One region of the Pantoea agglomerans genome, then DNA from elsewhere that is predicted to be linked to it. Evidence: predicted binding sites of a transcription regulator. Region 1 holds the regulator's gene; each other region holds the start of a gene.
What was found. Region 1 encodes CRP, which controls carbon source genes, mostly activating them, when cyclic AMP is high. Its sites were predicted from a motif close to ATGTGANNNNNNTCACAT; they were not measured.

Region 1 (5,726 bases):
CACCGCCAAAGCCCTGGGCGGCGGCTTTCCGGTCAGCGCCATGCTGACGACCCATGATATCGCCTCTACCATGTCGCCGGGGGTACACGGCACCACCTACGGCGGTAACCCGCTCGCCTGCGCGGTCGCGGAAGCGGCGCTGGATGTGATCAATACGCCAGAGGTGCTGGAAGGCGTTCAGGCGCGGCGCGAGCAGTTTGTCGCGGCGCTGAAGGCGCTCGACGCGAAGCGGGATCTCTTCTCAGATATTCGCGGCAAAGGGCTGCTGATTGGCGCGGCGCTGAAGCCGCAGCACGCCGGTAAAGCGCGCGACATTCTTAACGCGGCGGCGGCGGAAGGGCTGATGGTGCTGGTGGCGGGCACCGACGTGATCCGGTTTGCGCCGTCGCTGGTAATTGAGCCCACCGATATCGAAGAGGGCATGGCGCGCTTCGCCCGGGCGGTAGAGCGCGCGCTGTCGGCCTGATTACCCTTTCCGTAAATGTCTTATCAGCCAGCGACCGTGGTGCGGCCGCTGGCTCCAGGCCAGTGACGAGATGGTATGCATAACGTTGAGGTGCTCCAGAATGCGCTTCACATGCTGTTCCAGAATCGTCGTCGGCCCCTCATCCAGGTTCTCCACGCCCGCCATCACGTTGGTCTGCGATCCCGGCCCGTCATATTCCAGCCGCTGCTGGCAGCGTTGCAGCGCGATTTCGCACGACTGCAGATAGCGCTGCGCCAGATCCGACGTCAGCATGGTGTGCTCACGGGCGAGGATCGTCATGGCGTTGATATGCTCGACGATAAACTGGCTGTGCGTGACCCACAGGCGCATATCTTTCAGGTACTGCGCGTTAAAGCCCGGCTCCTGCATCGCCTGATTGAGCGAGTTGAACAACGCATTGTGCGCCTGATTAACCTGCATACGCTGATACGCCAGCTGCTTCGCCTCCTGCTCCGGCCCCAGCAGCATCCGTAGCGCATCCTGATAGGCTTCCAGCGCGTCGTGGGCGTTTTGACGCAGCAGTCCGCTTTGCCACTGCGGCCACAGCCACAGCATGCCGCCGAAGGCGATCAGGCAGCCCATCAGCGTGTCCATCAGGCGCGGCAGTAAAAACTGCGCGCCGTTCAGCGACAGCAGCTGCAGCGAATAGACCGCCGTCACGGTAAAGCCGATCATCGACCAGCCGTAGTATTTGCGCGTTACCAGATAGCTAACCAGCGTTACCGCCAGCATAAACAGCAGCACCAGCGATTCCGGCACCGCGAAGCGCAGCGAGGCGGCGGCGATTACCAGGCCGGCGAAGGTGCCCAGCGCCCGGTGCTGGATGCGCACCCGCGTGGCGCTGTAGCCGTTCTGGCTGACAAACATAATGGTCATCAGGATCCAGTAGGGCTTGGGAATATCGAACAGCATCGCCAGCGCGCTGCCGAACATCAGCATCACGGCGAAGCGCGCGGCGGTGCGCAGCGCGGCGGACTTCAGCGACAGATAGCTGCGCAGCGCGGGCAGCAGCGGCAGGCGGCGCTGGCGGTCGGTCATCAGGTCGCGCTGATAGAGCGGCTTTTGCGTGCGCAGCACGCGCGCGATGCGGCTGAAGTGGTAGTAGCAGAAGTGGCCTACCGGATTATCGGGGTGCTGACGGGCGATCTTCTCCAGCGCGCCGAGCGGCTTCTCCATATCGAAACGGCTCGGCAGCTGGTGATAAAGGATGGCGTCGGCCAGGGCGCGCAGCCGCGCCGAGATAATTTTGGCGTTCCAGCGGATCACCGCTTCCGCATGGCTGCGCTCCACCAGCTTCTGCACCTCTTCCGGCTGGTGCAGGCTGACGGAGATATGCTCCTGCAGGTCGAGCGCCACCTGAAACGCGCGCGTCAGCCGCTTATGGCTGTTGTCGCGGCTGGCGGAGAGCATATGCATCTGCTGATAGCAGGTGTTGATCAGATCGACCGCTTTCTGCTGGCGCGCCAGCAGCGGGGGCAGCGCTTTTTCCGGATCGGTGAGCTGGGTCAGCAGGGTATATTTCGCGTCGCAGTAGTCCGCCAGTTCGCGGTAGATCAGGCTCAGGGTTTCGCGCATCGGCTGCTCTTTCCACAGCCAGAACCAGAACCAGTTAAAGAGCCCGTACCAGAGCGTGCCGCCGATATAGAGCAGCGGGGGCACGTAGATCGGCATGCGGCCAATCAGGCTCAGGGTAAAGATAGCCGCCACCAGCGTGCCGGAGAGCAGGCGGCCGTGAAGCGGGCTGATTTCGCCGGTGACGCCCAGCAGCAGCGGCAGCGCAAAGAGCACGACAGGCAGCGGCACGCCTTTCAGGGTTAACAGCTGGATCAGAAAGCTGCCGAGGGCGAACAGCGAGCCGCCAACGATCAGACGCTTAAAGAAGCGCTTATGGGGCGTATCCAGACCCGCAACGTTGCAGCAGGCGGGCACAAGAGAGAAGAGCAGGCCTTTTTGCAGATCGCCGAACAGCCAGCCGAGCGCCACCGGAATGCAGAGCACCAGCGTCTGCCGCAGGGCATAGTTAACTTCGGGGTGATAGATGATTCGACGCCACATCACTTCACTACAGGCAGTAACGGCGTGACGGTAACATCACGCCGTGAGTGAGAGGAAATCAGCGGGTGCCGTAAACGACAATGGTTTTGCCGTGTGCGGAAATCAGGTTCTGGTCTTCCAACATTTTCAAAATGCGGCCCACGGTTTCGCGTGAGCAACCAACGATTTGGCCAATTTCCTGACGAGTAATTTTGATTTGCATGCCGTCGGGATGCGTCATGGCGTCTGGCTGCTTCGCCAGGTTAAGCAGGGTTTGTGCAATACGTCCGGTCACGTCGAGGAAAGCTAAATTGCCCACTTTTTCCGAGGTAACCTGCAGACGGCGCGCCATCTGCGAAGAGAGACGCATTAAAATATCCGGGTTCACCTGAATAAGCTGACGGAATTTCTTGTAGGAAATTTCCGCTACTTCGCACGCGGTTTTCGCGCGTACCCAGGCGCTACGCTCCTGGCCTTCTTCAAACAGGCCAAGCTCGCCGATAAAATCACCCTGATTCAGGTAAGAGAGGATCATCTCTTTGCCCTCTTCATCTTTGATCAGCACCGCAAGGGAACCTTTCACGATGTAGTAGAGGGTTTCAGCCTTCTCACCCTGATGAATCAGCGTACTTTTGGATGGATATTTGTGAATATGGCAATGGGACAGGAACCATTCGAGTGTAGGGTCTGTTTGCGGTTTGCCGAGAACCATTCGCTATTATCCTCTGTTGTAATCGTGCCCAAAACGCGGGGGGAACTTGTCCCTGCAAGGCGATGAAAGCTTTAAGCGTTTCCCCTAAAGGAGATTATTCGGGCCTTATTTTGCGCCAGGCGCTTGATGTGTCCCGTCTTCGTCCTTAACAGAACGAACTATTTTCAGCACTGTTTGTAGCACAGCTTTTGCCGACTGTCTTCTGTTGTCTCGCTTCAGCAAAGGGGGGATTACTCTGGATTGCTGTTTGCCAGGTGAACGCGTACTCTGGCGGCAAAAGGGCTATTCTTGAGGTGGAAACATGCAGGCAAGAGTGAAGTGGATCGAAGGATTAACCTTTCTCGGCGAGTCGGCGTCAGGGCATCAGATCCTGATGGACGGTAACTCCGGCGATAAAGCGCCAAGTCCAATGGAAATGGTGCTGATGGCGACGGGCGGCTGTAGCGCCATCGATGTGGTTTCCATATTGCAGAAGGGCCGCAACGAGGTAGTGGACTGTGAGGTGAAACTGACCTCGGAGCGTCGTGAAGAGGCGCCGCGCCTGTTTACCCATATCAATCTGCATTTTGTGGTGACCGGCAAGGCGCTGAGCGATAAAGCCGTGGCGCGCGCGGTAGATCTCTCGGCGGAAAAATATTGTTCGGTGGCGTTGATGCTGGGCAAGGGCGTTGAGATTACCCATAGCTATGAAGTGGTCGCGCTGTAAAAAAGCGCACTGTACGTAAGGAGCGGGTGGCAAGGGCCGAAGAGCAAAGCGTCCCGCGCCATGGACAAAAACGCCGGGAGCGTTTTTGAACAACGCAACGCGTTGGCCCGTTTACGGGCGCCCCTCAAGGATGAGGGGCGTATACGCGCGGGCCGAGCTGGCAGGGAGGCCGTTTTTTGCGTCTTTGCGATCGGGCCTTGCTACCCGCGACCGCGCCAGACCTGGTCAGGCGATCTGCTTGCCTTCCATCAGCCGCTGCACCAGCGGCGCCATAATCAGCTCCATCGCCAGACCCATCTTGCCGCCCGGCACCACCAGCGTATTCATATGCGAAATAAACGAGCCCTGCAGCATCGCCAGCAGATAGGGGAAGTCGATATTCTCCAGCCCGCGAAAGTGAATAACCACGAAGCTCTCATCCAGCGACGGAATTTCGCGCGCGGCAAACGGGTTTGAAGTATCAACGGTCGGCACGCGCTGGAAGTTAATATGGGTGCGTGAAAACTGCGGCGTAATGAAGTTGATGTAATCCTCCATCGAGCGCACCACCGAGTCCATCACCGCCTCGCGTGAGTGGCCGCGCTCGCTGGTGTCGCGCACCAGCTTCTGGATCCACTCCAGGTTAACGATCGGCACCACGCCCACCAGCAGGTCGACCTTCTCCGCCACGTTATGCTGCTGCGTCACCACGCCGCCGTGCAGCCCTTCATAAAACAGCACGTCGGTATTTTCCGGCAGCGGCTGCCAGGGCGTAAAGGTGCCGGGCACCTGATTCCAGGGCACGGCTTCGTCGTAGGTGTGCAGATATTTGCGCGACTGCCCTTTGCCCGCGTTGCCGTAGTCGGTAAAGGTCTGCTCCAGCAGGCCGAAGTCGTTGGCCTCCGGGCCGAAATAGCTGATATGGCGTCCTAAATCGCGCGCCTTACGGATCGCCATATCCATTTCTGGCCGCGTATAGCGGTGGAAGCTGTCGCCCTCCAGCTCGGCGGCGTGCAGATTGAGCTGCTGAAAAATTTTACGAAACGCCAGGCTGGTGGTGGTGGTGCCGGCGCCGCTTGAGCCGGTTACCGCAATAATCGGGTGTCGTGCTGACATAAAAAAGCTCCCTGTGAAGTCGGGCGATGAGCATTGTTAACACGAAAAGTGCGTTGGCGCATCAGCCGCGAAATTCGCTGCGCGGCATAATATTGATGGTTTCATGCAGTTCCGACCAGACCAGCACCACGTCGCCGCGCTCCAGCTGGCGGCGCACGTCGGCCACCTTTTGCGCCAGGCTGCGCTCCTGCTCGCCGTAGTCGGTGCCTTCGCGCAGCACAAAGGCTTCAATCAGGTTGGTAAGGGTATCGGGATCGAGCTGTTGCCAGGGAATAATCATGATGAGAGCCACTGTGTAAGCCACTGCGGCACACGCTGCTCGAGCCACATCTGCGGTTGACGCAGCGTGCCACCGACAAAGCCAACGTGTCCGCCATGCGGCGTGAGTTGATAGGTCGTGCTGGCTGAGAGCTGATCCGCCTGCGGGATCACCTCGTCAGTCATAAAAGGATCGTCTTTCGCGTGAATGATCAGCAAGGGCTTGCGCACATTTTTCAGCAGCGGCATGGCGCTGGCGCGACGGTAATAGTCGGCCGCGTCAAGAAAGCCGTGGGCGCGAGCGGTAATGGCGTCGTCGAAGTCGCGCAGGCGACGCAGCGCCCTGAGCTGCGGCAGGTCTACCGGCAGCGTGCCCGGCCAGGCGCGCAGCTTGCGCTCGGCGTTCTTTTTCAGCTGGTCGAGCAGATAGCGCT
Region 2 (5,726 bases), 340 kb from region 1:
GGGTTATCGAACTGGGCACCCAGGTAGAGATCTGATCCTTACCAGCGCAGGGCGACGCAGAGTCCGCCGCCCTCGCGCTGGCTGAAACGGAGCTGCATTCCGTGCAGCTGCGCAACGTTGCGCACGATCGACAATCCCAGTCCGCTGCCGCTCTTCTCCTGTCCTGGTGGTCGCCAGAAGCGCTCGCCCAGCCGCTGTATCTCCGCCTCGCTCAGCCCCGCGCCGTTATCCTCAACGCGCAAGCCGCGGCTTTCCAGCACCACGCTGACGTTGCTGCCTTCTGGCGTATAGCGAATGGCGTTGTCCAGCAGGTTGCGCACCAGCAGCGACAGCAGCAGCGCATGACCCTGAATAACGGGATCGGCGCGGCTTTCCAGGCGCAGCGCGACGCCGGCGCGATCGGCGTGCGGCAGCTGCTCGGCCAGCGCCTCCTGCAGCAAATTGCGCAGCGCAACAGGCTGAAACGCGCCGCGCGCATCCTCGGCTTCGGCGCGCGACAGCGTCAGCAGCTGATCCACCAGCCGCGTGGCGCGCTGAATGCCGTCATCCAGCTGGCGCAAGGCGTGCAGGCGCATCGCGTCATCGTCGGCGGCGAGCTGCACCACCTCGCTCTGCACGCGCAGCGCCGCCAGCGGGCTGCGTAGCTCATGGGCGGCATCAGAGGTAAAGCGGCGCTCGCGCTGCACCATGGTGCTGATGCGGCTGAACAGCCCGTTCAGCGCCTCCGTCAGCGGCCTGACCTCCAGCGGCACCCGTCCGGCGTCCAGCGGCCTGGCGTCGTCCGGCGCGCGCTGCGCCAGCAGCTGCGTGATGCGCTTGAGCGGGCGCAGCTCGTACCACACCAGGCCGAGCAGCAGCAGCAGCATCAGCGGCAGCGCGATAAGCCAGGGCAGAATGCTGCTTTGCACCAGCGCTTTCGCCATATCGTCGCGATACTCCCACTCCTGGCCTACCACGATCCGGTGCTGGCCATCCGGGGTCGTCAGCCAGACAAAGCGCCAGTCGTCATCGTCGTCGTTTAACCGGCCGTCGTGAAATCCCTGGGCGTCAGCATCAAACGGCAGCATTCTGCCGTTTTCGCCGTCGTTCAGGACCGGCCTGCCGTCCCGGGTGAAAATAGCAAAGGCGAGCGCATCGTCATCCTGATCGCCGCGGTGGTGGCGCAGCAGCGCCTTGTTTTTGGGAAGCGCGGCGCGGTGGGGCACGCTGAGATCGAGGGCCATCAGGCGTTTGGCGAACAGCAGCTGCTGGGTGTCGAACAGCTCGTTAATGGTGTCGCGCGTCTGTAGCCAGGCGCTCAGGCTGGCGCTGCCCCAGCAGAGGCCGAGCAGCAGCACGAAGCCGACGCCGAGTCGGAGAAACAGGCTCACTGTGGCTCTCCCAGCATATAGCCGACGCCGTGTACGGTGCGGATAAAGGCCGCGCCAAGTTTTTTACGCAGGTGGTGGATATGCACTTCCACCGCGTTGCTGGAGACATCGGCATCCCAGCTGTAGAGCTTCTCTTCCAGCTGAGCGCGCGTCAGTACCCGTCCTGGATTGCGTAAAAAAAGTTCCAGCAGCGCCAGCTCCCGGCTCTTGAGCGCAACAGCTTCGCCACCCCGCGTCACGCTGTGGCTGGCAGGCAGCATAATGACATCGCCGTGGCGCAGTTCCGGCTGCAGCTGGCCGTGACGACGCCGGATTAGCGCCTGCAGCCGTGCCGCCACTTCGGTCAGGGCGAAAGGTTTGCAGAGGTAGTCGTCGGCCCCCAGCTGCAAACCCTCCACGCGCTGATCGAGGGCGTCGCGCGCGGTCAGAATCAGCACCGGCACGTCCGCGCCCTGCTGTCGCCAGTCGCGCAGAATATCCAGCCCGTCGCGCTGCGGCAGCGAAAGATCGAGGATCACCGCATCCCAGGGGGCCGCGTGCAGCGCGGCAAATCCTTCATCGCCGGAAATAAACCAGTCGACGCTGAAACCTAATTTTCCCAGGCCAGCCTTAATACCGTCGCCAATCAGCCGGTCATCCTCAATCAGTAATATGCGCATCTTCCCTCCCTTGCCTGTTGAGGCTTTATACGAAGCAGAACGACGCTTGTACAGGGTATATCACCAATTTTCGCTTATTTTCGCGCCTTAAGATCCTGTTAAGATCTGCCGGTTTTAATAAGAAGCGTACAAAAGACACATTCATGGAAACGAGGTGAAATATGAAAAAGCATGCTGCACTTTTAGCTATCCTGGCGCTGACAACGGCACCGGTCTTTGCCGCGACGCAGGGCGGATTTGTCGATGAGAATGCGCCTGCCGTTCAGGCGAAACAGGGAGGTTTTCAAAATAACCAGAGCAGCGTGGTGACCGTTAAGCAGGCGGAAGAGATGAAGGATGACAGCTGGATCACCGTGCGCGGCCAGCTGGAGAAGCAGATCGGTGAAGAGGATTATCTGTTTCGCGACGCCACCGGCACCATGAAAGTCGAAATCGACCACAAGCGCTGGGAAGGATTGACCATTACGCCGAAAGATCGCGTAGAGCTGACGGGCGAGCTGGATAAAGACTTCAACAGCATCGAACTTGACGTTAAACAGGTGCGCAAAGCGCCGTAACGCTCTTTTTACCGGGCCGCTTCTGCGGCCCTTTTTATCATCTGAGCCAAATTCCCGCCCGCACGAGCGAAACGTTTCGATAACGATCACACTTCTCGATTTCCCCCGTTGAGTTACCGCCGCTATTTCATACACTGCCGCTAGCGAAACGTTTCGCTCTGGAGCAGAAAATGAAAAAAGGTCGCTTGTTAAACGCTGAACTCTCTTACCTGATCGCCCGTATGGGCCATACGGATACGCTGACTATCGCTGACGCCGGCTTGCCGATCCCGGCAGGGCCGCAGCGCATCGATCTGGCACTTACGCCGGGCACGCCCGATTTTATGCAGGTGGTAAACGCCGTCACGCTGGAGATGCAGGTTGAAAGCGCTCTGATTGCGGAAGAGATCAAGCAGCATAATCCGCAGCTCCATAGCGAACTTCTCGCCGTGCTCGAAGCCCTGCAACAGCATCAGGGAAACCGGATTGCAGTGCACTACACCAGTCATGAACAGTTCAAACAACAGACTCAACGCAGTCAGGCGGTCATTCGCAGCGGAGAGTGTTCTCCGTTTGCGAATGTCATCCTGAGCGCTGGCGTCACCTTCTGAGGCCGTTATGCAACCCTTACTGCAGCTCCAGGGGATTGAGAAATCCTTTCCCGGCGTAAAGGCGTTAAAGAACGCGTCGCTGGCGGTCTATCCAGGGCGCGTGATGGCGCTGGTGGGCGAGAACGGCGCCGGCAAATCCACCATGATGAAGGTGCTGACCGGCATCTATAGCCGCGACGCAGGCTCGCTGCGCTGGCTTGGCGAAGAGACCACCTTCAGCGGCCCGAAAGCGTCGCAGGAAGCGGGCATCGGCATTATCCATCAGGAGCTGAACCTGATCCCGCAGCTGACCGTGGCGGAAAATATCTTCCTGGGTCGTGAATTCACTAACCGTTTTGGCCGTATCGACTGGAAGCGGATGTACGCCGAGGCGGACGCGCTGCTGAAGCGGCTTAATCTGCGCTTTAACAGCCACAAGCCGGTGGGCGATCTGTCGATCGGCGATCAGCAGATGGTGGAGATTGCCAAAGTGCTCAGCTTTAAGTCGCAGGTGATCATCATGGATGAACCTACCGACGCGCTGACCGATACCGAAACCCTGTCGCTGTTCCGCGTGATCAACGAACTGAAGGCGCAGGGCTGCGGCATTGTCTATATCTCTCACCGTATGAAAGAGATCTTCGAGATTTGCGACGACGTGACGGTTTTCCGCGACGGCCAGTTTATTGCCGAACGTCCGGTACAGGATCTCAGCGAAGAGAGCCTGATCGAGATGATGGTGGGCCGCAAGCTGGAAGATCAATATCCACGCCTCGACCAGGCGCCGGGGGAGATTCGCCTCAAGGTGGAGAACCTCAGCGGGCCGGGCGTGCATGACGTCAGCTTTACGCTGCGCAAAGGCGAGATCCTTGGCGTTTCCGGGCTAATGGGCGCCGGCCGCACCGAGCTGATGAAGCTGCTTTACGGCGCGCTGCCGCGCAGCAAAGGCCGGGTCTGGCTCGACGGCCGTGAAGTGGCGACGCGCGCTCCGCAGGACGGGCTGGCCAGCGGCATTGTCTACATCTCTGAAGACCGCAAGCGCGACGGCCTGGTGCTGGGCATGTCGGTAAAAGAGAACATGTCGCTGACGGCGCTGCGCTACTTTAGCCGCGGCGGCACGCTGAAGCACGCTGCTGAGCAGCTGGCGGTAGGCGATTTCATCCGGCTCTTCAATATCAAGACGCCAACGATGGATCAGGCGATCGGCCTGCTGTCGGGCGGTAATCAGCAAAAAGTAGCCATCGCGCGTGGGCTGATGACGCGGCCCAACGTGCTGATCCTGGATGAACCGACGCGCGGCGTCGACGTCGGGGCGAAGAAAGAGATTTATCAGCTGATCAACCAGTTCAAGGCTGAAGGGCTAAGCATCATCCTGGTCTCATCAGAGATGCCGGAAGTGCTTGGCATGAGCGACCGCATCCTGGTGATGCATGAAGGCCGCTTCGGCGGCGAATTTACCCGCGAGCAGGCGACGCAGGAAACGTTAATGGCGGCAGCCGTAGGCAAGCAACACAGCGAGGATTTAGTTGTATGAGTACCCAAACCTTAGCATCCAGCCGTCGCTGGTTCAGCAAAGCCTGGCTGATGGAGCAAAAATCGCTGATTGCGCTCATCGTGCTGATCGCGGTGGTGGCGAGCCAGAGCCCTAACTTTTTCACCGTCGCGAACCTGTTCAATATTCTGCAGCAGACCTCGGTTAACGCCATTATGGCGGTCGGCATGACGCTGGTGATCCTCACCTCCGGCATCGATCTCTCGGTGGGATCGCTGCTGGCGCTGACGGGCGCGGTAGCCGCCTCGCTGGTGGGGATGGAAGTCAACGCGCTGGTGGCAGTCGCGGGCGCGCTGGCCCTGGGGGCGGCGATCGGTGCCGTTACCGGCACTATCGTGGCGCGCGGCAAGGTGCAGGCCTTTATCGCCACGCTGGTAATGATGCTGCTGCTGCGCGGCGTCACCATGGTCTATACCGACGGCAGCCCGATTAATACCGGCTTTAACGACAACGCCGATCTTTTCGGCTGGTTCGGCATCGGCCGTCCGCTGGGCATTCCGACGCCGGTGTGGCTGATGGCTGCTGTTTTCCTGCTCGCCTGGTACATGCTGCACCACACGCGTCTTGGCCGCTATATCTACGCGCTGGGCGGCAATGAAGCGGCAACGCGCCTTTCCGGCATCAACGTTAACCGCGTAAAAGTGATCGTCTACGCCCTGAGCGGCATGCTGGCCGCGCTGGCGGGCACCATCGAAGTCGCGCGCCTCTCCTCTGCGCAGCCCACGGCGGGCACTGGCTACGAGCTGGACGCTATCGCGGCGGTGGTGCTGGGCGGCACCAGCCTGGCGGGCGGTAAAGGGCGCATTATGGGCACCCTGATTGGCGCGCTGATCCTGGGCTTCCTGAATAACGGCCTGAATTTGATGGGCGTCTCTTCCTACTACCAGATGATCGTAAAAGCGGTGGTAATCCTGCTGGCGGTACTGGTGGATAACAAAAGCAGTAAATAACTCTGACCTTTACACAGGATGAAATAATGAAAAAGTTGACCGCACTGGCCGTGATCCTCGGCGCGACAT
Region 3 (5,726 bases), 1.7 Mb from region 1:
CAGGCCGTTGTCGGCCTGCTTTCCGTGGTCTATCTGACCGGCTCATGGAGTTCGCCGAAGGCGGGCGCGCTGACGATGAAGTTGGGACGCGGCCCGGTGCTGCTCGGCGCCACGGCGCTGATGCTGGCGGGCCTGCTGCTGACCGCCCTGAGCGCGGTGTGGTGGATATTCATCGGTATGATGCTGTTTACCGCCGGTTTTTTTGCTGCCCACGCGGTCGCCAGCGGCTGGATAGGCCCGCGCGCGCGTCGTGCCAAAGGTCAGGCGTCGTCGCTCTATCTCTTTAGCTACTATGCGGGTTCCAGCGTAGCCGGCACCCTCGGTGGCCTCTTCTGGCACAGCTACGGCTGGCCGGGCATTACCCTTTTTATCTCCGCGCTGCTGCTGCTTGCCCTGCTGGTTGGCTGGCGCCTGCAGCAAAAAAGACTCTGACGCCGCGCGGCGTTAGCTAAACAGGACGCGGCTGCGTCCTTTTTAGCCTGTTAATACTGAGCATGCTTATTATTCAGATCCATAAAATAACAAAGCCCCTGTTAGCGGCTATAATTCCTCACACTCCAACAATAAATGTACTTTTCTTTCAGCAATGAGGATGTCCCAATGGGCCATTACTACTACGTTTCAAAAATTTCTGGCTACAATGATAATCACGTGGTCCACGCCGCTGGCTGCCAGTATCTCCCCCCGCTTGAAGCCCGCCTGTTTCTCGGCACCTTTTACACCGCCAACGCCGCTATTCAGCAGGCGCGCAAGTACTATCCCGGATCGCTGGGCTGCGAGGCGTGCTGCCCGCTGCCGGTAAAAAAAAACCTGAGGATACAGAATAGCGTGGCACTAAAGCATATCGCCTGACTCTGATAATGCTGGCCTCGCTCAGGAGGTCAGCCTGCGGGTTTGCGCCGTTGCGCCAGTTTGTTAAGATTTCGCCTCTTATTCCAGTAAGCTAGAGCTCTTCTTCCTGATGCCTGAGCAAACTATGCGCGAAAAATATGCCGCTTCACAAATTGCCCTTCACTGGCTGACCTTTCTGTTGGTCGCGCTGGCTTACGCGACCATCGAGCTGCGCGGCTTTGCCCAGCGCGGCTCCTGGCAGGGCTACGCGATGATTATCACCCATTTCAGCGCAGGCTTTACCGTCCTGCTGTTGATGCTGGCCCGTCTGCTGTTGCGCAAGCGCCACCGCACGCCGCCGATAACGCCGCCTGCCGCCCGCTGGCAAACCGGCCTGGCGCATCTGGTGCATACGCTGATCTATGCGCTGTTTATCACCCTGCCGATCCTGGGCATAACCTCGCGCTATCTGCGCGGACGCGACTGGTGGCTGTTTGGCATACCGATGCCGGTGGCAGGCGAGCCCAACTTCGACCTTTCCGATACCCTGATCGGCTGGCATGAAACCCTGGCCCCGCTGGGATACTGGCTGATTGGCCTGCATGCCGCTGGCGCGCTGTTTCATCACTATTTCCTTAAGGACAATACGCTCAGGCGTATGATGCCAGGCAAAACCCCGCGCGGATAACCGCTTTTATCGCCCGCCGGTCGGGCGATAAAAAACTTTCAGGATAAAACTGCGTTTCATCGTTCCCCTTGCCGTGCAATTCCTCCACAATAGTCAATAATTTGTGACGTAAGTCACTTTCGTGGATGTGAACCGCATCTTTTTTGCTGCTGCTCTGACTGATCTATTTTCATGCAACCAACTACTGTATCCCGTAAAACGGCCTGGCTACGCGTGGTGCTGCTGGCTATCGCCGCCTTTGTTTTCAACACCACCGAATTTGTCCCCGTCGGTCTGCTCTCCGATATCGGCGCCAGCTTCAGCATGAAAAGCGCTGACGTGGGCATTATGCTTACGATTTATGCCTGGGTGGTGGCGCTGCTTTCGCTGCCTCTGATGTTGCTGACGCGCAATATCGAGCGGCGCATTCTGCTGTCGGTGCTGTTCCTGATCTTTATCGTTAGCCATGTGCTCTCAACCTTCGCGTGGAGCTTCGCCTCGCTGGTGCTGTCGCGCATCGGCATCGCGCTGGCGCATGCGGTGTTCTGGTCGATCACCGCCTCGCTGGCGATCCGCGTCGCGCCCGCCGGTAAAAAGACCCAGGCGTTAAGCATGCTGGCGACCGGTACCGCGCTGGCGATGGTGCTGGGCGTGCCGATCGGCCGCGTGGTGGGACAATATCTGGGCTGGCGCACCACCTTCGGCATGATTGGCGTCTCGGCGCTGGTGCTGATGGTGCTGCTGGCGCGCATCCTGCCGCGTCTGCCGAGCGAACATACCGGCTCGCTCAGCAGCGTGCCGATGCTGTTTCGCCGCCCCGCGCTGGTCAGCATGTATCTGCTGGTAACGCTGGTGGTCACCGCCCATTACACCGCCTACAGCTATATCGAACCCTTTATGCAGTTCGTGGCCAGTGCGGATGAGAACTTTACTACGCTGCTGCTGCTGCTGTTCGGCTCCGCCGGGATCCTCGGCAGCCTGCTCTTTAGCTCGCTGGGCAATAAGTTTCCGTCGGCGCTGCTGATCGCCGCGATAGCCATTATTACGCTCTGCATGGGGCTGCTGATCTTCGCCGCGGTCCGTCCGGCGGCGATTTCGACGCTCTGTATTCTGTGGGGTATGGCGATGATGATGATCGGTCTGGCGATGCAGGTGCGCGTGCTGTCGCTGGCACCGGATGCCACCGACGTGGCGATGTCGCTGATGTCAGGCATCTATAATATCGGCATCGGCGCGGGCGCGCTGCTGGGCAATCAGGTCAGCGAACATTTAGGCATGGCCGACGTAGGAAATATTGGCGGGCTGCTGGGGCTGGTTGCGCTGTTCTGGTGTATCGCGATCTTCCGCAAATACCCGCAGTTGCGCAGCAACGGATAAAAAAAGGGGCTTCAGAATCTATTCTGAAGCCCCTTTTTCTTAGTTAAGGCTGGCGGCTGTGCCAGACAGCCTGCTCGCGCCAGAGGTCGAAGCGATGGGGAAAGAGGTTACGCGACCGCTCTCCTGCTTTCCCGACAGCTGCTGCTCCAGGGAAATCAGGCTGCTGCTGCCGCTCACGTTAACCGCTGCGGCCCCGGTCTGGAAACAGGGGGCGGCCTGAAGCGGTTGGGCCGCTGCGCTGGCAAAGGAAATGGTACCGAGCAGCGCCGCCATCACGACATATTTCACGCTTTTCATCCTCTCTCTCCTTCTCTCTGACGCCGCTCTCTTACTGATAAATTACCGCGGTGCCGTGCAGGTTGTTCTGGCCGGAAGTCGAGGTGATGCGGAATGATTTCGCCCCTGCGGCATCCGCTTTCGCGTTCAGCTGCGCTTCCAGTGAATCCAGGTTAGGGCCGCCCTGCGCGGAGATGGTGCCTACCGGCGTCTGGTGCAGCGGATCGCTGGCAACCTGGTCTGCAGCAAATGCGCCAAAAGTCAGGGTGGTAAGGGCCAGTGCGGCCAGGGTCAGTTTGGTAGTTTTCATGATATCGGCTCTCATATTCGGTCAGGTAAAAGATGTCGTTAAATTAATTAACGATCGTTAAATAAATAGTAGAGCATCCTGCCGGGTGGCGTCAACATTAATTTATCGATCGTTATTTTAATGCAGAAGAGGCGTGAGTATGGGCTTCAGCGCCCTTTTACACTTAACCATATGGGTGAAAAACAGGCGTCAACGCACAAAATGCCAACCTGCCTGCAGCGGCGTGCGGGCTGGCTTGCATATTTTCTTAATGATCGGTAATTTAATGGGATGTTTTTCAGACGTGAGGATCTATGAGCCAGCAACATGATGAAGCCGTAAAAAAATGTCGCGGCCGGCCCAAAACCTTTGACCGGGACGCGGCGCTGGACAAAGCGCTGACGCTGTTCTGGACCCACGGCTATGAAGGCACGTCGCTTTCCGATCTGGTCGCCGCTACCGGTGCGAAAGCGCCGACGCTTTACGCCGAGTTCGAGAATAAAGAGGGCCTGTTCCGCGCGGCAATGGAACGCTATATCGAGCGCTTTAGCGCCGAGCGCAACGCCGCGCTGCAGGATGAGAGCAAGCCGGTTGCCGAAGCGATTGAAGGCTGGTTCCGCGCCACGGCGGCCTGCTTCACCCACTGCGACACCCCGGCGGGCTGTTTCTTTATCTGCACCTCGACCGCGCTCTCTTCATCATCGAGCGAGATCGCCCATATGCTGCGCCAGCAGCACCAGGCGCAGCAGCAGACGCTGCTCGATTTTCTCACCGCGCGTCAGCAGCGCGGCGATATTCCGGCACAGGTCGATATTCTCTCCCTGGCGCGCTATCTCGCCTGTATGCTGCAGGGTATGTCGGTGCGCGCGCGTGAAGGCGTGCCGAAAGCGGATCTCGATAACATTATCGACACGCTGATGGCGATGTGGCCGACGCTGACCGGTCAGTGCATGAAGTCGCGCTGAATATTTTTGCGCTATGAAGTAATCAGGGCGGGAGTTATCCCGCCCTGCTCGTTTCTGCAGTTTACTCGAGGAAAAAGACCGGCTTCAGCGGCTGGCTAACCGGACTGTTGTCGGCATTGCTCGGCATCAGCTCTTTCATTGACGCCCACCAGCGCTGGCACACCTCTGTCTGCGCCACCGCGTTCCAGCGCTCTTCCGACTCGATTTCCACGCTGGCGAACAGCAGATGCCGTTCGGCATCCAGCCAGATCGCATAGTTGTGCGCGCCGTGTGCCTTAAGCGTTTCCGCCAGCTCCGGCCAGATGGGCGAATGACGGCGCTCATACTCCTGATGACAATCGGCGTTTACCTGCATAACAAAGGCTTTACGAAGCATTGGCTGGCCCTGCATCAAGCGCCGCCTGCCACGGCTTAACGTTGAAGCGCTGGCCCAGCGCCACCAGCTGTTCGGTGGTGATGCTCTGGCGGATGCCCCCCATCGACAGCACCTTCACGATCACCTCGGAGGATTTCTCTGCGGTGTCGATCAGGCCAAAGGCCTCGTCCAGCGTCGGCCCCGCGCCGAAGATGCCGTGGAACGGCCACATCACAATGCTGTGAGACGCCATCTTCTCAGCCGTCGCCTGGCCGATTTCATCGGTTCCCGGCACCATCCACGGCAGAATGCCGACGCCATCCGGGAACACCACCAGACACTCGGTGCTGCCTTCCCACAGCAGACGGGTAAAGCGCGCTGAATCGAGATCCACCACGTAGCTCAGCGCCATAAAGTGGGTGGCGTGGCAGTGCATAATTACGCGATCCGCGCCGCCGGTAACGGCTTTGCGCACGCTGTGGGACTGGAAGTGCGACGCCAGCTCGGAGGTGGGCAGCCCACCGTTGCTCAGCCCCCAGTGAATTTTAAAGGAGAGGCCTTGCTCATCGACCTTCAGCAGCGCCAGGCTGTCGGCCGGGTCGAGCTGTACGTTGCGGAAAAACTTGCCGGAGCCGGTAACGAGAAACCAGCAGTTGGCCAGTTCGGGCGCCGGTTTCGTCAGCTCAACGCAGCGCGGCTCGGCGTAAAAGTCGCTGGCAAAAGGCTTCACCTCCTCTTCCAGCAAGCGCAGCGAGACGTTGCCGCCGTTACGTTCGTCCCAGCCCTTCAGCCACATATCGCTGGTGGCTTTCACCATTCCCTGTACAAACCAGGATGAAAGAATGCTTTGCATAGTGAACCCTTAACGTTGATTCAGAATTTGTTTTTCATAGTGACGCACATCGCTTAGCCAGCTGGCGTCGGCGGGAACGTCATGGCGCAGGCACCAGGCCTCCCATACCGCCT
Region 4 (5,726 bases), 900 kb from region 1:
CGCTCGAAGGCTTTAACCGCACGATGTTCAACTTTAACTACAACGTGCTGGATCCATACGTGCTGCGTCCTGTCGCGGTGGCGTGGCGCGACTACGTGCCGGTGCCGGCGCGTACTGGCTTAAGCAATTTCCTCGGCAACCTGGAGGAGCCGGCCAGCATGGTGAACTCTATTCTGGTTGGCGAGCCGCGCCAGGCGGGAATTCACTTTACCCGTTTCTTCCTGAACTCGATTCTGGGCCTGGGCGGTTTTATCGACGTGGCGGGCAAGGCGAACCCGGAGCTGGCGCGTGAAGTGCCGCACCGCTTCGGCAGCACTCTGGGCCACTACGGCGTCGGCTACGGCCCCTACGTGGAACTGCCCGCCTACGGCAGTTTCACCATCCGCGAAGATGGCGGCGACTACGTCGATACGCTCTATCCGGTGCTGGGCTGGCTGACCTGGCCGATGTCCATTGCGAAGTGGACGCTGGAAGGGGTAGAGACGCGCGCGCAGCTGCTTGACTCCGATGCGCTGCTGAAGCAGCAGTCTGACCCTTACGCCTTTATTCGTAACGCCTATTTCCAGCGTCATGATTTCCTGGCGAACGGCGGCCGTCTCAAGCCGGAAGAGAACCCGAACGCCAGCGCGATTCAGGACGATCTTAAAGATATCGACGCGGAGTAACGGCGGTAAAAACAGCAATGGCGACCCTGGGGTCGCCATTTTTTTAATGCGTGCATCGAACGCGAAACGCGAGTGGCCCGGGCCGATCGCAAAGACGCAAAAACGGCATCCCTGCCTGCTCGGCCCGCGCCGTCCATGGCGCGGGACGCTTTGCTCCTCTGCCCGGGCCACTCGCGTCGGCGCCTTTCCCCAATAAAAATGGCGACCCAAAGGTCGCCATTTATCCAGCTATATCATCAGAACTTGTAGTTAAAGTTCGCGCCATACAGCCAGGCTTTACCCACGGAATTAAAGGTATAAGGCCCTTCTTCAACCGTAACGTGCTGGCCGTGCATATAAGAGACGCCCACATCGACAGAGGCGTCGTCGTTAAAGGCGTAGGAGGCGCCAGCGCTCAGCCAGAGACGATCCTGATCGGGGATTGAGATCGAGCGCTTATCCGCCGGAACCGGGCTGTCATCAAAGGCGATACCGGTACGGAAAGTCCAGTTCTGGTCGTAATAGTAGGTGGTGCCCAGCGCGATACGGTAGGCATCCTTGAAGCTCTCATCTTTATAGAACAGCGTCTGACCGCTGGAGCCGGTGGCTTTCAGCTCCTGGAACTGGCTCCAGCTGGTGTAGGCCAGGCTGTAGTGTACCGCCCACTGCGGTGCCACTTTATGCCAGCCAGACACTTCCCACATCTCCGGCAGGTTCAGCGTCAGCGCGCCCGGAATAGTCGAGCCGCCGGTGGCGTAGGGGAGGCCTAAATTGGCTGCCTGATTGATGCGGTTAATCGCCGTCGGCAGGCTGCTCTTATAGTCGCCGTCGAAATCAACCTTCACCTCCGAGCGATAGCTCAGGCCAAAGCGGTTGTTTTTATCCACCTCATACAAAATACCGGCGTTCCAGCCGTAGCCCCACTCATCACCCTTCAGGTGGGCCACCTGCGTATCGGCAGGAATGCTCAGCGCAGCGCCTGCTTCGCCCGCGTAGCGCTCAATCTTGGCGCGCGCGTAAACCGCGTCGAAGCCGACGCCGAAGCTGAAGTGCTCGTTAAGACGATAGGCGGTGCTGAGGTTAAGGTTGCCGGTCATCAGATCGGTCTTGCCGCCGAAGCCGCCTGCGGTATAGCCGTCGTTGAACTCCGTCGCCAGACCATAGTTTGAGGTAGCGGACGCGCCGATCCACCATTGATCGTTAATCGGCTGCACATAGTGAATATTGGGCACCCACTGCGTCGGTGCGATATTGCTGGCGTCGAGGCTGCGGCCGGTCGGGCTGTTGCCGGTAATATCGACATCGGGATCGATAAATACCGCGCCGACGGAAAACATCGGTCGATCCATCAGCGCCATGGTCGCCGGGTTGCGGCTGGCTGAGGCGGCGGTATCGCCCATTGCGCCCTCGCCGGAATAGGCGCGGCCCAGACCAGCAGAGGAGAATTCGTTAAGCTGAAAGCCCGCTGCGTATACGTGTGAAGAGACAAGCGCCACTGCAGCCGCCACGGCTGACTTTGCGAACAGGTTTTTATGGCTCATGACCACAACCTCATCTGAATTATTATTATTAAACTGTAATTGTTACATCGCGTAACAAGGGTCGGCGGATTGTAGGGACTGACCAGAAGCTGACAAATCAGACCAGTGCGGCAAGTATAGGTCTGACCTGTGTCGATGTTGCAATATTGTTTTTAAAATATTTCTGAATTGATCTTCAAAATTTCGATCCGCTTAACAAAACCGGCGGAGCAGAGCGTAGCATACCGGCTCTAATTTGTTTTGGATCAAATTTTATTGTGATATTCGTCACTTAGCGCCTCTGACATAGCGCATTTTAAAGCGGAGGCGTAGAATTTCGGGCGTTAATCCAGATCGCTAACAGATTTATTCCCAGGAGAACGCAATGACCAATACCATGAATAAATGCAGCGCCAGTGAAACCGCTGCCTGCTGTTGCGTGGATGTCGGCACCGTGATGGATAACAGTGACTGCACCGCCAGCTGGTCAGAGTGGTTTGCGCAGCGCAGCGAGGCGGAAGCTAAACTGGCGAGCCTGACGGAAAAAGCGCGGCAGATTGAGTCGGACCCCTGCCAGATCGATGCCCGCTTCGACGCGCGCGACAACGGCGTGCAGCTGGATATCGATTTCACCTTCGCCTGCCAGGCTGAAACCCTGATTTTTCAGCTGGGCCTGCGCTAACTCTCTGAACGCCGTTGCTCAACGGCGTTTTCTATTTTCGTGTTTTCCCTCGCACTTTTTTTCTTTCCTGATTGGCGGCGCGCCCGCTTGTCGTTAACACTGTGGATCAGGTCAGACCTCTCAGGGCAATGACGCCCGGTCAACATTCACAGGTGAAACAGATGAGCAAAGCGCAGCCGTTGCTGACGCGTGCGGGCGATCGCATCGCCATTACTCACGGACTTCGCACGCCGTTCCTGCGTCAGGCGACAGGCTTTCATGGCATCCCCGCCGTGGAGCTTGGCCGGATGGTCGTAAGCGAACTGATGGCGCGCAGCGAACTGCCGATCGAGGCGATAGAGCAGCTGGTGTTTGGACAGGTGATCCAGATGCCGGAAGCGCCCAATATCGCGCGAGAAGTGGTGCTCAGCAGCGGGCTGGGCGTGCATACCGATGCCTACAGCGTCAGCCGCGCCTGCGCCACCAGCTTCCAGGCGGTCGCCAGCGTCGCGGAAAGCCTGATGGCGGGCACCATCAAAGCGGGCATCGCGGGCGGCGCGGACTCCTCATCGGTGCTGCCCATCGGCGTCAGCAAAACCCTGGCGCGCGCGCTGCTCGATCTCAGCAAGGCGCGCAGCCTGGGGCAGAAGATGCAGATAGTGCGTCGCCTGCGGCCGCGCGATCTGCTGCCGGTGCCGCCTGCGGTCGCCGAGTACTCTACCGGCCTGCGTATGGGCGATACCGCCGAACAGATGGCGAAAACGCATCACATCACACGCGCGGCGCAGGATGCGCTGGCGCTGCGATCGCACCAGCGCGCCGCCAGCGCCTGGCAGTCGGGCGTGCTGCGACAGGAGGTGATGCCCGCCTTCGCGCCGCCGTGGAAAGCGCCCATCGAGCAGGATAACAACGTGCGCATGGCGGCGAAAATCGAAGACTATGCGCGGCTGCGGCCGGCGTTCGACCGCCAGCACGGCAGCGTCACGGCGGCCAACAGCACGCCGCTTACTGACGGCGCGGCGGCGGTGGTGCTGATGAGCGAAGGGCGCGCGCGCGAACTGGGCGTTGCGCCGCTGGGCTATCTGCGCAGCTACGCCTTTACCGCCATCGACGTGCAGCAGGACATGCTGCTCGGCCCGGCTTACGCTTCCCCGCTGGCGCTGGAGCGCGCCGGCGTTGGGCTGGCCGATCTGACGCTAATTGATATGCACGAGGCGTTCGCCGCCCAGACGCTCTGCAACCTGCAGTGCTTTAACGACGAACGCTTCGCGCGGGAAAAACTCAACCGTTCTCACGCGCTGGGCGAGGTCGATGAGGCGCGTTTCAACGTGCTCGGCGGCTCAATCGCCTACGGCCATCCTTTCGCCGCCACCGGCGCGCGTATGATTACCCAGACACTGCATGAGCTGCGGCGTCGCGGCGGCGGGCTGGCGCTGGTCACCGCCTGCGCGGCGGGCGGCTTAGGCGCGGCGATGGTTCTGGAGGCGGAATAATGGAACAGAGCGCTTTCTCTTTACAGATGCGACCGGATCACGTTGGCGTCATCGTAATCGACGTGCCGGGTGAAAAGATGAATACGCTGCGCGCCGCCTTTGCGCAGCAGCTGGCGGCGGTGATTGACGAGGCGCGGCGCGATACGCAGCTGGCTGGCCTGGTGCTGATCTCCGGCAAGCCTGACAATTTTATCGCCGGCGCCGATATCGGCATGATCGCCGACTGCGGCAGCGCGCAGGAGGCGGAGTCGCTGGCGCGGCAAGGCCAGCAGGCGATGGCGGCGATCGCGGCGCTGCCCTTTCCGGTGGTGGCGGCGATCCACGGCGCCTGCCTGGGCGGCGGGCTGGAGCTGGCGCTCGCCTGCGACGCGCGCATCTGCTCGCTGGATGACAAAACCCGGCTTGGCCTGCCCGAGGTGCAGCTGGGGCTGCTGCCGGGATCGGGCGGCACCCAGCGTCTGCCGCGCCTTATCGGGCTGCGCCAGGCGCTGCCGCTGATACTTACCGGCAAAACCCTGCGGGCGAAGCAGGCGCGCAGGCTGGGGCTGGTGGATGACGCGGTGCCGCAGGCGATCCTGCTGGAAACCGCGGCGGCGCGCGCGCTGAAGGGCAAGCATGCCGCACGGACGCTGCCGCTGCGCGATCGCGTAATCGAGGGGCCGCTGGCGCGCCATGCCTTTTTCGCCCTGGCGCAGCGGGAAACCGCGCGTAAAACCCACGGCAACTATCCGGCGGCGCAGCGCATTATCGACGCGGTGCGCACCGGCATTGAACAGGGCAGCGAGGCGGGGTATCTGGCGGAGGCGCGCGCCTTCGGCGAGCTGGCGATGACGCCGCAATCCGCCGCGCTGCGCAGCCTGTTTTTCGCCAGCACGGCGATGAAAAAAGAGCGCGGTGCCGAGGCTGAGCCGCGCGCGCTGCATCAGGTCGGCGTGCTGGGCGGCGGGCTGATGGGCGGGGGGATCGCCAGCGTTACGGCGATTAACGCCGGGCTGCCGGTGCGCATCAAGGATATCCATCTGCAGGGGGTCAACCATGCGCTGAAAGCGAGCTGGGAAGGGCTGAGCAAAAAGGTCAGACGACGCCATATCAGCGCGGCGCAGCGTCAGCAGCAGATGGCGCGCATAACCGGCGGCACCGATTATCAGGGCTTCGCCGGGCGCGACCTGGTGATTGAGGCGGTGTTTGAAGAGCTGTCGCTGAAACAGCAGATGGTGCGCGAGGTTGAAGCCCACTGCGCGCCGCACACCATTTTCGCCTCGAATACCTCATCGCTGCCGATCGCGGATATCGCCGCGCAGGCGCAGCGGCCGGAAAACGTTATCGGCCTGCACTACTTTAGTCCGGTGGAAAAGATGCCGCTGGTGGAGGTGATCCCGCACGCCGGCACCTCGCAGCAGACGCTGAC

Region 2: rbsD (D-ribose pyranase) is a predicted target of CRP. The motif match lies at 2,661-2,678, and genes of this name have one in related genera.
Region 3: LB453_RS12170 (sugar transporter) is a predicted target of CRP. The motif match lies at 1,621-1,638, and genes of this name have one in related genera.
Region 4: LB453_RS08415 (YfcZ/YiiS family protein) is a predicted target of CRP. The motif match lies at 2,441-2,458, and genes of this name have one in related genera.

Annotation. Positions count from the first base shown of each region.
Region 1 covers NZ_CP083809.1:300,993-306,718, forward strand. Annotated here, with positions in the region: gene LB453_RS03805 (aspartate aminotransferase family protein) at 1-466, shown strand, start outside; gene LB453_RS03810 (YccS/YhfK family putative transporter) at 467-2,542, opposite strand; gene crp (cAMP-activated global transcriptional regulator CRP) at 2,601-3,233, opposite strand; gene LB453_RS03820 (OsmC family protein) at 3,535-3,939, shown strand; gene LB453_RS03825 (phosphoribulokinase) at 4,165-5,034, opposite strand; gene LB453_RS03830 (YheU family protein) at 5,096-5,314, opposite strand; gene LB453_RS03835 (hydrolase) at 5,311-5,726, opposite strand, start outside.
Region 2 covers NZ_CP083809.1:4,044,007-4,049,732, reverse strand. Annotated here, with positions in the region: gene kup (low affinity potassium transporter Kup) at 1-35, shown strand, start outside; gene qseC (quorum sensing histidine kinase QseC) at 39-1,370, opposite strand; gene qseB (quorum sensing response regulator transcription factor QseB) at 1,367-2,029, opposite strand; gene LB453_RS21960 (YgiW/YdeI family stress tolerance OB fold protein) at 2,191-2,586, shown strand; gene rbsD (D-ribose pyranase) at 2,757-3,176, shown strand; gene rbsA (ribose ABC transporter ATP-binding protein RbsA) at 3,184-4,689, shown strand; gene rbsC (ribose ABC transporter permease) at 4,686-5,657, shown strand; gene rbsB (ribose ABC transporter substrate-binding protein RbsB) at 5,684-5,726, shown strand, end outside.
Region 3 covers NZ_CP083809.1:2,001,400-2,007,125, reverse strand. Annotated here, with positions in the region: gene LB453_RS12185 (MFS transporter) at 1-432, shown strand, start outside; gene LB453_RS12180 (hypothetical protein) at 601-852, shown strand; gene cybB (cytochrome b561) at 977-1,519, shown strand; gene LB453_RS12170 (sugar transporter) at 1,691-2,875, shown strand; gene LB453_RS12165 (hypothetical protein) at 2,915-3,172, opposite strand; gene bhsA (multiple stress resistance protein BhsA) at 3,204-3,461, opposite strand; gene LB453_RS12155 (TetR/AcrR family transcriptional regulator) at 3,755-4,405, shown strand; gene rhaM (L-rhamnose mutarotase) at 4,467-4,781, opposite strand; gene rhaD (rhamnulose-1-phosphate aldolase) at 4,771-5,613, opposite strand; gene LB453_RS12140 (L-rhamnose isomerase) at 5,623-5,726, opposite strand, start outside.
Region 4 covers NZ_CP083809.1:1,203,544-1,209,269, forward strand. Annotated here, with positions in the region: gene mlaA (phospholipid-binding lipoprotein MlaA) at 1-665, shown strand, start outside; gene fadL (long-chain fatty acid transporter FadL) at 902-2,185, opposite strand; gene LB453_RS08415 (YfcZ/YiiS family protein) at 2,550-2,846, shown strand; gene fadI (acetyl-CoA C-acyltransferase FadI) at 3,008-4,318, shown strand; gene fadJ (fatty acid oxidation complex subunit alpha FadJ) at 4,318-5,726, shown strand, end outside.